3 regions of the Pseudovibrio sp. W64 genome follow, and region 2 is predicted to be linked to each of the others. Evidence: riboswitches for the same ligand, from Rfam matches in the RefSeq annotation. Region 2 holds a riboswitch; each other region holds the start of a gene.
The links. Region 2 has a riboswitch for thiamine pyrophosphate ahead of thiC (phosphomethylpyrimidine synthase ThiC). Riboswitches for the same ligand answer to the same signal wherever they lie in the genome.
Positions count from the first base shown of each region.

Region 1: it holds a riboswitch for thiamine pyrophosphate, as region 2 does, so the genes downstream of both, PsW64_RS09435 (hydroxyethylthiazole kinase) here and thiC (phosphomethylpyrimidine synthase ThiC) in region 2, are expected to answer to the same signal.
Region 3: it holds a riboswitch for thiamine pyrophosphate, as region 2 does, so the genes downstream of both, thiB (thiamine ABC transporter substrate binding subunit) here and thiC (phosphomethylpyrimidine synthase ThiC) in region 2, are expected to answer to the same signal.

Region 1 covers NZ_LMCI01000018.1:136,495-140,678, forward strand. Annotated here, with positions in the region: gene PsW64_RS09425 (xanthine dehydrogenase family protein molybdopterin-binding subunit) at 1-889, shown strand, start outside; gene PsW64_RS09430 (Lrp/AsnC ligand binding domain-containing protein) at 960-1,196, opposite strand; TPP riboswitch at 1,407-1,515, shown strand; gene PsW64_RS09435 (hydroxyethylthiazole kinase) at 1,557-2,312, shown strand; gene thiD (bifunctional hydroxymethylpyrimidine kinase/phosphomethylpyrimidine kinase) at 2,312-3,115, shown strand; gene PsW64_RS09445 (TRAP transporter substrate-binding protein) at 3,128-4,184, shown strand, end outside.
Region 2 covers NZ_LMCI01000047.1:19,030-23,213, reverse strand. Annotated here, with positions in the region: gene PsW64_RS25745 (hypothetical protein) at 47-2,014, opposite strand; TPP riboswitch at 2,198-2,318, shown strand; gene thiC (phosphomethylpyrimidine synthase ThiC) at 2,434-4,184, shown strand, end outside.
Region 3 covers NZ_LMCI01000038.1:446,440-450,623, reverse strand. Annotated here, with positions in the region: gene PsW64_RS18605 (thiamine/thiamine pyrophosphate ABC transporter permease ThiP) at 1-704, opposite strand, end outside; gene thiB (thiamine ABC transporter substrate binding subunit) at 680-1,672, opposite strand; TPP riboswitch at 1,694-1,800, opposite strand; gene katG (catalase/peroxidase HPI) at 1,917-4,094, opposite strand.

The DNA.
Region 1 (4,184 bases), on a different contig from region 2:
CGGTGGTGAGGAAGCTAAGCTTGAGCTGAACACGAACGGCAGCGTTACTTTGCTGATTGGAACGCAGAGCAACGGTCAGGGGCACGCCACCGCTTATGGCCAAGTCATTGCAGAACATCTTGGTTTGCAGCTTGACCAGGTTGAGATGGTTCAGGGAGATACGGACCGTGTTGCGACTGGCGGTGGTACCGGTGGATCGCGGTCCATTCCGATTGGAATGCCATCTGTGAAAGCGGCTTCTGAAACGCTGGTTAAGAAGATCAAAGAGATCGCCAGTGAAAAGCTTGAGGTTGGTGTTGGGGATCTGACGTTGGAAGACGGGCAGGTGCGCGTGGTTGGTACCGACCAGCAAGTCAGCCTTGTTGATGTGGCTGGTTCGCAACCGGAGACCTTGAATGCAGCGGAAAAAGTCATGCAGGATGAATGTACTTATCCCAATGGCACGCATGTGTGTGAGGTGGAGATTGATCCGGAAACGGGCAAGACGGACGTGGTCAGTTATGTGATCGTGGATGATTTTGGCGTGACGGTGAATCCGATGCTTTTGGCTGGTCAGGTGCATGGTGGTGCGGGGCAGGCGATCTCGCAGGCGCTTTGTGAGAACACGGTTTATGATGAAACCGGGCAGCTGCTGTCAGCGTCCTTCATGGACTATCATGTTGCACGTGCTGATGATTTGCCGAATTTCGACTTCTCGACGAGCAATGTTCCTTCCACGACAAATGCGATGGGCATCAAAGGGGCTGGTGAGGCTGGTTCTATTGGAGCGGCGCCGGCGGTGATGAATGCTGTGCAGTATGCACTGCGCAAGAATGCAGGTGTTGAGCATATAGATATGCCCGCGACGCCGGTTGCTGTCTGGAGCGCTATTCAGGACGCTCAGAGTTAAGCTATCAAGATCGTAAAGCTTGAAATAAGATTGTGCAGGCGGGCTGGTGTCCCGCCTGTTTTCGTAGGTATCAGAACGCTTTGAAAGTGATGATGGTTCTGGTGTCCTGGATGCCTTCGAAGACCTGAACTTTGTTTGCAACGAAGTGTCCGATGTCTTCGTTATCATCGATGTAGAACTTGGCCAGCAGGTCGAAATCCCCGGAGGTGGAGTAGATCTCGGAGGCGACTTCCGCGTCTGCGATGGCGTTGGCAACCTGATAGGTTTTTCCGAGCTGGCATTTGATCTGTACAAAGAACGGAATCATAAATCTGCTATCCTTCTGTCCCGAAAGGCTGATTTGTCTTTCAGGGATGCGCTCAAATTTGAGTTTGCGTTGTTTTGTGAGCATTTTGCGTTGAAGCTGCGTTTTTTTGCAAGCTTTTGCGTTTTTTATGCGAAATCTACCCCCAGTTGCCTTTTGTCGCTGCCTCTCGTTTCCGCTTGCAGTTCGCTCTCTTGTTTGCTAGCAAAAAATTCTAACCAATGGGGGTGCTCGGAAGTGACTGACGGGCTGAGAGGCGCAAAGCCAACTCCTAGAACCTGATCCGGATTGTGCCGGCGGAGGGAATTGGGATGAGTACCAAGGTAATCGTTCCCGCCGTAATCTATAGGGGAGCGAAAACAAATGTCCTACACAAGTGAAAATCTCTGGGAAGTCTTTGAGAGCGTGCGTGAGCGTGGTGTTCGGGTTCATTGCCTGACGAACTCTGTTGCGCAGAGCCTTACCGCGAACATCATGTTGGCTTGTAACATTGTGCCTTCCATGACAGCGGCCCATGATGAAATTCCTGCATTTGTCGAGAGTGTTGACGGGTTGCTCCTCAATCTTGGTACGCTGGATGGAAAGAGGCGACATGGTATTCGGCTTGGGCTTGAAGGGGCTGCCAAAAAATCTATGCCCGTGGTTCTGGACCCGGTTAAAGTAGATCGGTCAGACATTCGCATGGAGTTTGCGAAAGATATTCTGAAAGAGAATGTTTCGATCCTTAAAGCAAACATGACTGAGAGCGCTGGGCTGAGTGGAGCTGTCACCGAGAACGCACTGATTGTGCGCACCGGTATTGAAGACGCTGTGTTTGGCCGGGAGACGACCTATACCGTGGGCAATGGGCATGCTTATATGGACAAGGTGACTGGCATTGGCTGTGCGCTGGGCGGTGTGCTGGCTGGTTTTGCCGCTACCGAGCCAGATAAGGAACTTGCCGTGCTTGCTGCGCTTGCTGTCTATGGTGTATGCGGCGAGATTGCCGCAGAGCAGGCGAACGGACCGGGAAGCTTCACTCCAGCTTTCATCGATACCCTTTATGGCTTGAAGGCTGACCAGTTCAACGAGCGTCTCAAGCTCGAAACAATGAATAATAAAGGTGGGGTATTGGCCTAATGAGTGCGATTGCAGTCACAATTGCAGGGTCGGATTCCGGTGGTGGTGCCGGAATTCAAGCAGACCTGAAGGCCTTTTCGGCTCGTGGGGTCTATGGGGCTAGTGTCATCACTGCACTGACGGCCCAAAATACCAAAGGTGTGACAGGTATTCATGATGTGCCGCCAGCATTTGTGGCAGAGCAGATGGATGCTGTTTTTTCTGACCTGAAGGTGGATGCCGTGAAAATCGGCATGCTTTCACAGCCAGAGATTATCGCTGTTATTGCCACAAAGCTGGCGGAATATAATGTTAAGCGCGTCATCCTTGATCCGGTGATGGTTGCAACTTCTGGTGATGTTTTGTTGCAAAACTCCGCCGTTTCGGTCCTGAAGCAGAAGCTGTTTCCCATGGCGGCGTTGATTACGCCGAACATGCAGGAAGCGGCCTTTTTGCTGGACCAGCCGGTAGCTGAATCCCGTGAAGACATGCACAGACAAGCGTTACTGCTGCTGGACATGGGTGCTAACGGGGTTCTGCTGAAAGGCGGACACGGATCTGATGATACCTGTGATGATCTCTTCCTCTCCCGTGATGTGGAGAGGTGGTATACGGCGCCAAGACATAAAACGCAGAATACACATGGGACTGGCTGTACCCTGTCTTCTGCGATTGCGGCGGAACTGGCCAAGGGGTTGGCGCTGCAAGATGCCATTGGCGAAGCGAAAGAATATATTAGTCAGGCGATTAAAGCTGCGGATACGCTTGACGTAGGCGAGGGACATGGGCCTGTGCACCATTTCCATGAATTCTGGTCTGAATAAAAGGCGGAGATAATGACCAAGAACAAAGAAAACAATCTGACCCGCCGTCAGGCGCTGGGGCTAACTGCTGGGGCGGTTGCCGGTAGCGCTGCACTTGCTGCACCTGCACTGGCTCAGGATGCTGATCCGGTGATCGAATGGCGCATGGTGACCAGCTGGCCCAAGAACCTGCCGGGCCCAGGCATGTCTGCGCAACGCATTTGTGATCGCATCAACATTATGAGTAATGGTCGGATGCGTGTGCGCCTGTTTGCTGCAGGTGAGCTGGTTCCGGCTTTTGAGGTGTTTGACGCTGTTTCAAGCGGCACTGCACAGATGGGCCATTCAGTTGCTTTGTACTGGGCTGGCAAGATGCCGGGTTCGGTGTTTTTTACGACTGTTCCTTTCGGTCTGCTGCCTCAGGAGCACACTGCCTGGGTGGACCAGATGGGTGGACAGGAACTTTGGGATGAGCTTTATGCGCCGTTTGGTGTGAAGCCGTTTATGGCTGGTAATGCTGGCCCTACCATGGCGGGCTGGTATCGTGAGCCTGTTGAGACGCTGGATGACCTGAAAGGGCGCAAACTGCGCATGGTAGGTCTTGGTGGTGAAATCATGCGCAAGCTTGGTGTTACTCCGGTCAACATTCCAGCTTCCGAGATTTTCACCAGTCTGCAAACGCGTGTGGTGGATGGTGTAGAGTTTCTCGGTCCATGGACAGACAGTGCGCTGGGCTTCCATAAACTGGTCAAATACTACTACGGTCCGGGCTTTAATAAGCCAAACGGCACCGGTGAGGCAATTGTGAATGCGGTTGCTTTGGAAGGTTTGCCAGCTGAGCTTCAGGCGGTGGTTGAAGAGGCTTGCCGTGTGGAAGCTGACTTGGCGCTTTCTGAGGCCAATGCGCAGAATGCAGCGAGCCTTAAGGTGCTGCAGGAAGAGCATGGGGTAGAGATTCGCGAATTCCCGGAAGAGGTTCTTGCAGCATTGAAGGAAACCAGTGTTGAGGTGCTGGATATCTATACCCAGAAAGACAAAACAGCTCGTAAGATTTATGAGAGTTACATAGAAGCGCAGGAGCTTCTGGCGG
Region 2 (4,184 bases):
ACAATTGCAGACCACAGGTATTGTTTTGGACCTAGTTTTTTCTTGGTCAATCCCAGCGTGCTTCTTCTTCGCGGCGTACAAAGACGACCTGACGTCCATCAGGCAGCAACTGGCTGATTTGATCTGGGCCGCCGTGTTCATCAAACTCAACTAATCCAATGCCACTTGCATTCAGCAAGCGTCGACCATGATGCGTGCCCACAGGTTTGCGCGGAATAACCTTCATGCCGCGCCGTCTGGTGAGCCAGTTCAAGGGAGAGCGAGGCGCATAGAGCCAGCGGTTCAGATGGTCGAGTTTATCAAGCAGTTTGGCCGGGAACTCGTTTTTGATGCCACTGCTGCAGATTTGCCAGATGTCAGGCCCACGAGAATGTCCGCGTAACTCGACATCGTAAACAAAGGAATAGTGCACATCACCAGAAAGGATCGTAAAACGATCTGGCGTTTTGCGGTGGCGGAACACGTTCAAAATGCCATCTGCCGTTCCCGGATGTGCCATCCAGTATTCCGCATCCACCATGAGCGGCTTGCCCATGAACGTGAGCAGCTTCTGCAGCGTTTCGATCAGCTTTACGCCGAAGATCGGAGCTGCTGAGACGAGTAGCACGGCGTCTTTTCCGCGCAGAGATCGTTGTAAATCTGTGACCGCTTCCCAGTCCAGAAGACCCGAGGGTAGATACCCTGCCCGCTCTGATCTCCATCGGCGTGTGCGCGTATCCAACACCAGCAGTGGTGGGTCTAGTTCCCAGTGATAGTCCCAGTTTTCAAAGGCGAAGAGATGCTCCAGAAACTCATCGTAGCTATTTGTGCCGGGCACCGTGACAGCTTGCGTCATCGCTTCAAGTGTTCCACCTGAGAACGCTTCAGGTCGGTTGCCCCACCCCTGATTGAGCATATAGGCACACAAGGCATTGCCAATGATCCGTCGGGAGAACGGATGGCCGTAGGCGGTCTCTTCCCAATCACGGTTGAGGTTCCAGTCATCAGTGACATCGTGGTCATCAAAGATCATCGCAACCGGAAGATGGGCAAACAGGCGGCGCACCTGGCTGAGACCCGCAACAAACTCCTTCAGGATTTTCTGTTCGCTCTCATAGAGCGCTGCTTCTTCTGGTGTCAGTCCTTCGGGTGCATCTGTCTCAACCAGATCCCATAGCGCTGGTGACCAGACAAGGAGGTACATTGCCAAGAATTCAGCAAGTGTGATCAGATGGTTATGGGCGTGATCAGCAGTGAAGATCGGTTTTTCTACGCCACCGAACAAGACAAGCCAGAGCTTTCGGTTCTTTTCCAGACTTGGGAGAAACTTTTCGCGGCGGTAGTAGGTGTCGCCGTGTTGGTAGAAATCTGATGCCTTTGCAGGCACTTTGCTTTCCAAGCCTGCCAGCTGTTCCTCAGTGATGCCGAGTTTTTCGATGAGCCCATGGATAGCTCGCAGCATGGGGCCAGCAACATCATCTGAGTAAATCTGATCGCCACTCATCACGAGGGCAGCTGGCCATTTTTCCTTATCAACTTTGGTGCCCTTCTCAGCTCTGATGTGCTTTGCCAGAAACTGATCGGCTGCGACCAGACCATCGCCGGATTCGTGATGTGGTTTGCGGCAGGACCCGTGCAGGAGCGAGGAAACTTTTGAGCTTAGCAGAAAGCCGGGAAGCTCCTGATTTTCATAGCAGAGATCAGGCGCCCATACGGAATGATCCTGCCAACCAGCCTCCTCGTCATCCTCCATACGCAGAGTGAGGCGATAGCTGATCCAAGTATCATGCGGTAAAGGGCTTTGGAGAGGTAGATCGATCAGGAGGTAGTGGAGATGTACCCCTGCTGAGATCAGGTTTACCTCAGTTTGCGCTTTCGTCAGCTCGTAGGTTTGCGGTTCACCACCTTGTGGGAGCAAATCCAGTTTCACATCTGCTGGAGCGCGCACTGCGAGCCAGAATGTTAAACGTGAGGTTTCCAGTCGACGCAAGATCGGGCCAGCTAAAACGGATGGGAGAGAATAGTTTTCAAGCATTCGTTGATATTATTTTTCGCGATATCCAGATGTGAAATTCTTAGATGAGAGATAGGAACGCAAACCGCAAAATCCAATAAGTGTCAGCGACTCCCCTCTCATAAAATCCAACTTACAAAAGATTTCTGAACCTCGCCTGAACCGAACCTGCCTTGACACTAGTTCATAATCGTTCTAGCAAAATCATGTATGCAGGGGAGTCTCACCAAGGAGACTGAGAGGCTGACAGAGCGCAAGCTCGGCGACGCGACCCTTAGAACCTGACCCAGTTGATACTGGCGTAGGAAGCACGGGTCGCGGGGCCTGTTTGAAGGGCCAGTGTAACAACCGCGATCTTAGCAGCAGAAGTTCTTTCTGCCGTTTCCCAGCCAAAACTCATCTGGTGTCTTTTTCGAGTTATGAACTTGAGGAGCACCATTATGACGACGCCGAACCCATCCATCACCACAGGCGCTTTGCCAGCAGCGCGCAAAATCTATGTTCGTGGCAGCTTGCACGAAGACGTGCTTGTGCCCATGCGCGAAATCAGCGTTCACCCGACAGCAGGTGAACCACCGCTGCCAGTCTATGATAGTTCCGGCCCATACACAGACCCAACGGCAACAACGAATATTTCTGAAGGTTTGCCTGCTCTACGGCGCAAGTGGATTGAGGTGCGCGGTGACACTGAGGAGTATGATGGCCGCGAGATTAAACCTGAAGACAATGGTTTTGTGAAAGGCGACCGGCTTGTTCCTGAGTTTCCGGTGAAGCCTCGCCCCTTGCGCGGAAAGGACGGTAAAGCCGTCACCCAGCTGGCTTATGCCCGCGCTGGCATTATCACACCGGAGATGGAGTTTATCGCCATCCGCGAAAACCAGTTGCGGGAAGCGGTTGCAGAAGAGCGGTGTGGCAATGACTGGGGTGCGAGCATTCCAGATTATGTAACACCAGAGTTTGTACGTGATGAAGTGGCAGCTGGCCGCGCGATCATTCCGTCGAACATCAACCACCCTGAGAGTGAGCCGATGATCATCGGGCGGAACTTTCTGGTCAAGATCAACGCCAATATGGGTACATCTGCTGTTACCTCCTCCATGGAAGAGGAAGTCGACAAGATGGTGTGGTCGATCCGCTGGGGCGCTGACACGGTGATGGATCTGTCTACCGGTCGTAACATTCACAACACCCGTGAATGGATCATCCGCAACAGTCCTGTACCGATTGGGACCGTCCCGCTTTATCAGGCACTTGAGAAGGTGAATGGAGTTGCGGAAGATCTGACTTGGGAAATCTTCCGCGACACGTTGATTGAGCAGGCAGAGCAAGGGGTTGATTACTTCACCATCCATGCTGGCGTGCGCCTTCACATGGTGCCGATGACCGTTAATCGCGTGACGGGGATTGTCTCCCGTGGCGGTTCCATCATGGCGAAGTGGTGTCTGCATCATCACAAAGACAGCTTCCTCTATGAGCACTTTGACGAGATCTGCGATATTTGCCGCCAGTACGATGTGGCGTTTTCTCTTGGTGATGGATTGCGTCCGGGTTCCATTGCAGATGCAAATGATGAAGCCCAGTTTGCCGAGTTGGAGACGCTTGGGGAGCTGACCAAGATTGCATGGGCCAAGGATTGTCAGGTGATGATTGAAGGCCCGGGTCATGTGGCCATGCACAAGATCAAAGAGAACATGGATAAGCAGCTGGAATGCTGCCATGAAGCACCGTTTTACACGCTTGGCCCTCTCACCACGGATATCGCGCCCGGATATGATCACATCACCTCCGGCATCGGTGCTGCGATGATCGGGTGGTTTGGCTGCGCCATGCTTTGCTATGTGACACCGAAAGAGCATTTAGGGTTGCCGGACCGGGATGATGTGAAAACCGGTGTGATTACCTATAAGATTGCAGCTCACGCCGCTGATCTTGCGAAAGGATTGCCGGGTGCCCAGCGCCGGGATGATGCCTTGTCCCGTGCACGCTTTGAATTCCGTTGGGAGGATCAGTTCAACCTTTCTCTCGATCCGGATACTGCGCGAGAGTTCCACGATGAAACGTTGCCGAAAGATGCGCATAAAGTGGCTCATTTCTGTTCTATGTGCGGACCGAAGTTCTGCTCTATGCGGATCTCCCATGACATCCGCGCGGAAGCGCAGAAGGAAGGCATGGAGGCTATGGCGGCCAAGTT
Region 3 (4,184 bases), on a different contig from region 2:
GCCCGTCCAAGATCAAAGTCATATGTAAATGCCTGATAGATCGCCAGCTCAATGGTTGTCGCCCGTGGCCCACCACCAAGTGTCAGAGCAACAGCAAAGCTTGTCAGGCAGATAGCAAAGATCACAGCCAGTGCACCGGGTAAAATGCGCGCGAGCATGGGGAGTTCGATCAGTCGAAACAGAGCTTTTCCATCACACCCCAGCTGTGCAGCAAGGCGAAAACGCTCTGAAGGGATTTCTTGCCACCCTTGTAAAATCAATCGGGTTGCAAGCGGAAGGTTGAAGAAAACATGAGCCAGCACAACACCGTGGAGGCCATAAATGCGAATGGGTGAAGCACCAAAATAAACAAGCACATCAGATATCCAGCCCGCACGGCCAAACACCTGTAGTAACCCAAGAATGGCAACGATAACTGGTAGAATGAAGGGGGCACCGAGCAGTGCAATGAGCAAACTGCGGCCCGGAAACCGCCGTCGCGCCAGGGCGCGCGCAACCGGCACTGCCAACGCAACACTGATCACAGCAGAAAGCACGGCCTGCGTGAGCGTAAACTTGAGAGCGGCCCAATCGGAAGAGGAAAAGCCGTGACCCGCTTCGGCTCGCAAGGCAACCGCGGCCAACGTGCCAAGTATGAGTGCCGCGACAAGAAATGCCGCGGCAACACCGGGAAGCGAACTTACTGGCTGAGCGCTTCTAGCCATTCCGGCAGAGCCTCACGTCTTGCAGCAGCAGCTTCTTCAGGCTTAAAGAACAAAGCTTTTTCAGGCACCTGCAGAGTGTCGAACCCAGCAGGTAAACCACCTTTTGGTGTCACAGCTGGATACATCCAGTTGGTTGTTGGAATGATTGTCTGGAAAGCATCTGAAACCATGAAGTTCAGGAACTTGTCTGCCAACTCTGGCTGATCAGTCCCGGCAAGCTTTGCCGCTACTTCAACCTGCATGTAATGGCCTTCTTCAAACGCGGCAGTGGTTTTGCTGTTATCTTCCTCGGCAATCAGGTGGTAAGCCGGAGACGTGGTGTAACTGAGCACCATGTCCGCTTCCCCATCAAGGAATAGACCGTAGGCTTCTGACCAACCTTTTGTAACCGTCACGATGTTATCGGAAAGATCCGCCCAAACATCAGCAGCTTCGTCTCCGTAAGCCGCTTTCACCCAAAGCAACAACCCGAGGCCGGGTGTAGAGGAGCGTGGATCCTGAATAAGGATCTTGGCATCACTCTTCGCAAGCTCGCGGAAGTTGGTTGGTACGGTTTCGCCAGCCTTGTGTACGAAGGCAAAGTAGCCCCAGTCGTACGGCACAAAGGTTTCGTCAGCCCACTCCATTGGCAGTGTATATTGGGCTTCAACAGAGTGTGGTGCAAACAGGCCAGTTTTCTTGGCAGTCTCTACCAGATTGGTGTCCAGACCCAGCACCACATCGGCATCTGAGTTTTTACCTTCAAGACGAATGCGGGAAAGCAGTGCTGCGCCATCTTCGACGCCAACAAGTTTCAGGTCACACTCGCATACAGCCTCAAACGCTTCTTCCACTTTTGGGCCTGGGCCCCAGTCAGAAACGAAGCTGTCGTATGTGTAAACTGTCAGTTGAGGCTTCTCAGCAGCCATCGCTGATGTTGCAGTGAGTAATCCCGCAGCAATTAACAGATGTTTCAAGTCATCCTCCATTGCGGCGAGAGGGCAAGGATGGGTGAAACCGGTACCCTTCCCTCCGCCGGTTCTAGCCGGTTCAGGTTCAACGGGTTCGCCACTAAAGCATCTCAGCACGACAAATACGCGCACCCCGAGGTCAAGCGGTTCTTAACCGGAAAAACACAGAAGCGCAACTGGATATAGCTGGGATGGAGAGGGCACCTGTAGGGAGTTGCAAGAAGAAGCCCGGGCAGTTCCCTGCCCGGACTGGTCGCATTTATTAGGCTGTCAGGTCGAAGCGGTCGGCGTTCATGACCTTGGTCCATGTTGCCACGAAGTCGCGAACGAACTTTTCGTGGTTGTCATCCTGAGCATACACTTCAGCATAAGCGCGCAGGACTGAATTGGAGCCAAACACAAGGTCAGCACTGGTTGCAGTCCACTTAGGCTTGCCAGATTTGCGGTCGCGGATCTCATAGGTGCCATCTTTGAGTGGATGCCAGCTGTTGTCCATATCGGTCAGGTTGACGAAGAAGTCCGTTGTCAGCTGACCTTCGCGGTCCGTGAAGACACCATGCTTTGAACCGCCATAATTGGCACCAAGAACGCGCAGGCCACCAACAAGTGCAGTCATTTCCCAGCCAGTGAGACGGAGGAGCTGAGCACGATCCAGCATCATCTCTTCCGGGCTAACAGCGTACTCTTGCTTCTGCCAGTTACGGAAGCCATCAGAAATAGGCTCCAATACAGAGAAGGATGTCGCGTCTGTCATCGCATCTGTTGCATCACCGCGACCAGAAGCAAATGGAACTTCCACGTTGAAACCAGCTGCCTTGATGGCATTTTCTACACCAACGTTGCCTGCCAGCACGATCACATCTGCGACTGAGGCTCCTGCCTGCGCTGCAATTGGTTCAAGCACAGCCAGAACTTTGGCAAGCCGGTCTGGCTCATTGCCAACCCAATCCTTTTGAGGAGCAAGGCGGATACGAGCACCGTTGGCACCACCGCGCATATCAGAACCGCGATAAGTTCGTGCGCTGTCCCAGGCGGTTTTGATCAGGTCTTCATTGCTCAAACCACTTGCCGCAATTTTTGCTTTCAGCGCAGTAACATCATAGTTGGTGTTGCCTGCTGGAACAGGATCCTGCCAGATAAGGTCTTCTTTCGGCACATCCGGGCCAAGATAATTGGCTCTCGGTCCCATATCGCGGTGGGTCAGCTTGAACCATGCACGCGCAAACGTATCTCTGAAGTACTCAGGATCTGCGATGAATTTCTGACAGTACTCATTGTAGATCGGGTCAACCTTCATCGCCATGTCCGCATCCGTCATGATCGGATTGTGACGAACAGACGGGTCTGTTGGATCAACAGGTTTGTCTTCTTCCTTGATGGACACCGGTTCCCATTGCCATGCGCCGGCAGGAGATTTTACCTGCTCCCATTCATGGCCGAACAGCATATCGAAAAAGCCCATATCGAATGTGGTTGGGTGTGTGGTCCACGCACCTTCAATGCCAGAAGTAAAGGCATTCGTTGCTTTGCCATCCTGTCCGGGGTTAGACCAGCCAAATCCCTGCTCTTCAAGACCAGCGGCTTCCGGTGCGACACCGATGTTATCGACGGCACCGCGTCCATGGGTCTTACCAACGGTGTGACCACCGCACGTCAGCGCAGCAGTTTCCTCGTCATTCATTGCCATACGAGCAAAGGTTTCGCGGATCTGATCGGCTGTTTTTTGCGGACCGGGAACGCCATTTACGCCTTCCGGGTTCACGTAGATCAAACCCATATGGGTTGCTGCAAGCGGGTTTTCGAGCGTTGAAGGGTCATCCAGATCGTCATAGCGCTCTTCACTGCGTGCAAGCCATTCTTTCTCAGATCCCCAATAGGTGTCGATCTCTGGACCCCAGATATCCTCACGGCCAAACCCGAAACCAAAGGTTTTCAGACCCATGGAGTCATAGGCGATAGTGCCTGCGAGAATAATCAGATCAGCCCAGGAGAGAGTGTTACCGTACTTTTTCTTGATAGGCCAAAGCAAACGGCGGGCTTTATCAAGGCTTGCGTTATCAGGCCAGGAGTTAAGCGGAGCAAAGCGGATGTTGCCGGAACCGCCGCCACCGCGACCATCTGCAAGACGATAAGAGCCAGCTGTGTGCCACGAAAGGCGGATCATAAGGCCACCATAATGGCCCCAATCCGCTGGCCACCAGTCCTGACTGTCGGTCATGAGCGCATGAACGTCTGCCTTCACCGCTTCAAAGTCGAGTGATTTGACAGCATCATGATAATTGAATCCTGGGTCCATCGGGTTGGTACGCGCACCATGTTGATGGAGGATGTCGAGATTCAAAGCATCAGGCCACCATCGGGTAACCGGCTTATCCATCGATGTATTCGCGCCATGTACCACCGGACAAACACCGGCTGTCTTGACATCGTTACCGTGCATTGCTGTCTCCACTATCTAATTTGGCTCTTGCTGGTTTTGACGTAGCGTTTACCTTAAGCGGTGAGACGAAACGATGCATCCAGCAAATTC